2 regions of the Inediibacterium massiliense genome follow, and region 2 is predicted to be linked to the other one. Evidence: riboswitches for the same ligand, from Rfam matches in the RefSeq annotation. Region 2 holds a riboswitch; the other holds the start of a gene.

Region 1 (2,208 bases), on a different contig from region 2:
GAGAATATACAAACATTAATTTGAGAGGCTTTTTATGTATTATAAAAAAGCCTCTTTTGTGGTATTCTTAATATAAGAAAAGTATCTATAGGAGAGTGATTATGATGTGTAGAATCAATCCTAAAGTAGATTTGGCATTTAAAAAATTATTTGGTAGTGAAGAAAATAAAGATCTATTGATTTCATTTATCAATTCAATATTGATAGATGAACAAATTGAGGATATAACTATAAAAAATCCATACAATGTATCTAATTATATTAATGGAAAAATGTCTATATTAGATATCAAAGCTGTAGATGAAAAAGGAAAGTGGTATGATATAGAAATTCAAGTAGCTCCTCAAAGCTTTTATGATAAAAGAGCATTGTATTATTGGGCAAAGGTATATACAGACCAATTGTTAGAAAAAGGAAGATATGGAGCGCTCAATAAAACAATAGGAATCAATATATTAGATTTTGATTACTTAGAGGGAAAAGAATATCATAATATGTATAAGCTTTTAAACCTACGAACAGGAAAAGAATTTTCAGATTTACTAGAATTACACTTTATTGAACTCAAAAAATTTGATAAAGAATTAAAAGATTTAAAAACAGGATTAGATAGATGGGTTACATTTTTAAATCATGCTTATGAATATAGTAAAAATAAAATTCCTAAAGAATTAGAACAAGATTCAAGTATTAAAAAAGCTATAGAAGTATTAGATGTAATGTATCTAGATGAAGATGAAAGAAGCTTGTATGAAAATAATCTAAAAGCATTTATAGATAAACAGGAAGAACTAGATACAGCAAGGCAAGAAGGAGAATATATAAAAGCAATAGAAATAGCAAAAAATTTATTAGATGTTTTGGATATAGATACTATATCAATTAAAACTGGCTTAACAAAAGAAGAAATATTAAAACTAAAAAATTAAAATAGTTATATGTATTTATAAGCATTAGGTAGATCTTAAGTTGTTTTATCTAAAAATTATATTGACAGATTTACAAAACTTATATATAATCATATTCAATAAATTTAAAATAAAATATCAATTGAATACTCTTATCAAGAGAAGTGGAGGGAACGGGCCCATTGAAGCTTCAGCAACCAGCATTATGCTAGGTGCTAAATCCTGCAGAACGTTGTTCTGAAAGATGAGAAAAGGTGTATATTATGCTCATAGAGCGATATTAGGTAAAGACCTCTTCATCTTAGAAGAGGTTTTTTTGTTTATAAATTTAATTTTATTATGAGGAGGAGTTTTTATGTACATAAAAGATATTTTTACAAAGAAAAAACCAGTTATTTCGTTTGAAATATTTCCACCAAAACCATCGGCTTCGATTCAAACCATCTATAATACAATTGATGCTTTGGCACCTCTACGACCTGATTATATTAGTGTGACTTATGGAGCAGGGGGAAGTACAAGTAAAAAAACTGTTGAAATTGCATCTATGATCAAAAATACATATGATATAGAAGCTTTGGCACATCTTACTGGTATTACATCTAATAAAAAAGAAATTAATAATATATTAGAAGAATTAAATGAAAATAATATTGAAAATGTATTGGCTCTAAGAGGAGATTTGCCACAAGATCCTGAATTTAAATTGTCAGAAGAACTAGATTTTAAATATGCTTCTGATTTGATAAAACATATCAAGATCAATCAAAAATTTTGCATAGGAGGAGCTTGCTATCCAGAAGGACATATGGATACAACAAAAGAAAAAGATTTGTTCAATCTAGGTAAAAAAGTAGATGCTGGAGTGGATTTTCTTATTTCTCAATTGTTTTTAGATAATCATTTTTTCTACGAATTTAAAGAAAAAACTATAAAAAGAAATATCGATATTCCTATACAAGCTGGGATTATGCCAGTGATTAATAAAAATCAGATTCGTCGTATTATATCTTTGTGTGGTGCGTATATTCCTAAAAAGTTTTTAAAAGTTATAGACAAATATGAAAACAATCCTGAAGCATTAAAGGATGCAGGTATTGCCTATGCTACAGATCAAATTATAGATTTATTATCTTCAGGAGTAGATGGCATACATATTTATACTATGAATAATCCGGAAGTAGCAAAAAGAATTGTATCAAACATTAGCTCTATTATATATGCTCTCAATAAAAAGCATGCAGTGTAAGGGAGATGAACGAAATTGTATATTCATAAAGATGAAGTACTACGGTATTTA
Region 2 (2,208 bases):
CCATTCACTCATTGTTTGATCACCTCAACTTTCACATGATTTTTTTCAAAGTATTTAACAATATCTAAAAGCTTATGGCAATCAATATCCATTTGAATTGTAAGCTTTCCGATGGGTTGGTTTTGAATATATTCTATTTTACCAGATAAAATATTTACATCTACATCAAAATCTCTTGTAATTTGAGAAATAAGAGGCTGAGTAGCACTACCATGTGTAAATGAAAGATGAAGAACTTTTCCTTTGATAAAGGATTTTGGAAGATTTTCATCTTGTTCTATAAAATTTTTGGTAATTGAGTGTTGTGGTTTAGAGAATATGTCGATAGTAGCTCCTTCTTCTGCTATAGTTCCTCCTTCTAAGATAGCCACTCTATTACAAATTTCTTTGATTACTTCCATCTCATGAGTGATAATGACAATAGTAAGATTGAGCCTGTCATTAATACTTTGTAATAGATTTAAAATTTGTTTTGTAGTTTTAGGATCAAGTGCAGATGTAGCTTCGTCGCAAAGTAATACATCTGGATCATTTGCAAGAGCTCTAGCAATACCCACTCTTTGTTTTTGCCCTCCACTTAATTGAGAAGGATAAACATAAGCTTTATCGGATAGCTCTACGAGTTCTAATAAATGATTTACCTTTTCTTTGATAACTTTTTCGGGTGTACTTACAAGTCTTAAAGGAAAGGCAATATTTTCAAAAACAGTTTTGCTGTGTAAAAGATTGAAATTTTGAAAAATCATTCCTATCTTTTTTCTTGCTTTTCTAAGATCTTCATTTTTTAAATGAACAAGATTGATTTTATTGACCCATATATCACCTGATGTAGGTTCTTCTAATCTATTGATGCATCGAATCAAAGATGATTTTCCAGCACCACTTAAGCCTATAATTCCGTAAATATCTCCCTTTTTTATATCTAAATTGATATCTTTTAAAGCAACTACTTTATTTCTTCCTTTTGTATAAACTTTAGATAAATTTTTAATATGAATCATAACTTCACCCCTTTATAACTATACAGTACTAAACTGAAAAGATTATAAAATAAACTCTTCTATGGAAAGAGAAATTAAAAAAACCTCTTTCACGAGAAAGAGGTACTAAACAGTATCCTTTCTCTCATCTACCGATATAAATATATCGTAGGAATTGGCACCGTTGCTTATTGATATAAGCCGGTTGCCGGGTTTCATAGGGCCAGTCCCTCCACCTCTCTGGATAAGAGATATCCGTTTTATTTAATTTTATCCTTTGATTAATATTGAGTATAATGATTTTTTTGAATAATGTCAATACTTTTTCAAGAAATATTTTTAAATGAAAAAGGATATGGTAGTTATGTATAGAATATAACTATAAAAAGAAGAGTTTTGGGGTGATGAAATGGGTTATGAGTCAAAATTAAAAAGTAGTTTTGTAGATGAATTATTTGAAGCTATCCTTTTACTAGAAAATACAGAAGAGTGTTATAGATTTTTTGAAGATATATGTACTATTAAAGAAATACAAGCTTTATCTCAAAGATTAAAGGTTGCAAAATTGTTAAGAGAAAAAAAGACATACAATGAGATTGAGGAAATTACAGGAGCTAGTACTGCAACCATTAGTCGAATTAATAGATGTCTGACTTATGGAGCCGATGGATATAATATTATACTAGATCGATTAAAAGAGCAAAAAAAGTAATCTTATATAAGATTACTTTTTTAGTCTTTTTAGGACATGAGCAATTCCGGTAGGAATATGCGAATTTTTTGATAAAATATTGATTTTTGTATATACTTTATCTATTATTAAAAACAAAGAAGGTCAATAATTATAATAAAAAATCTATTATAAATAGTAGCTTAGAATATAGTCTTAGGAGGATGAAATATGGAGTACAAAGATTATTATCAAATATTAGGAGTAGAAAAAGAAGCATCACAAGGAGAAATAAAAAGTACCTATAGAAAGCTCGCTAAAAAATATCATCCTGACGCCAATCCCAATAACAAAGAAGCAGAGGAGAAATTCAAATCTATCAATGAAGCTTATGAAGTTTTAGGAGATGAAGAGAAAAGAAAAAAATATGATCAATTTGGAAGTGGATATAATTTTGAGCATGGTTCCAATTTTGATCCATCACAGTTTGGTTTTGGAGGATTCGCGTCCAGTAATAGAGGAGATTTCAGTGACTTTTTCAATACTATTTTTGGTGGT

What was found. A riboswitch is a leader RNA that binds a small molecule or an ion and turns the genes downstream of it on or off. The one in region 2 is predicted to bind S-adenosylmethionine.
Region 1: another riboswitch for S-adenosylmethionine. It lies ahead of metF (methylenetetrahydrofolate reductase [NAD(P)H]); the one in region 2 lies ahead of BN2409_RS06850 (methionine ABC transporter ATP-binding protein).

Annotation. Positions count from the first base shown of each region.
Region 1 covers NZ_LN876587.1:1,256,357-1,258,564, reverse strand. The annotation lists gene BN2409_RS14605 (Rpn family recombination-promoting nuclease/putative transposase) at 102-929, shown strand; SAM riboswitch class I at 1,058-1,159, shown strand; gene metF (methylenetetrahydrofolate reductase [NAD(P)H]) at 1,264-2,157, shown strand; gene BN2409_RS14595 (vitamin B12 dependent-methionine synthase activation domain-containing protein) at 2,173-2,208, shown strand, end outside.
Region 2 covers NZ_LN876586.1:651,951-654,158, forward strand. The annotation lists gene BN2409_RS06845 (methionine ABC transporter permease) at 1-12, opposite strand, end outside; gene BN2409_RS06850 (methionine ABC transporter ATP-binding protein) at 9-1,001, opposite strand; SAM riboswitch class I at 1,123-1,231, opposite strand; gene BN2409_RS06855 (YerC/YecD family TrpR-related protein) at 1,390-1,692, shown strand; gene BN2409_RS06860 (DnaJ C-terminal domain-containing protein) at 1,882-2,208, shown strand, end outside.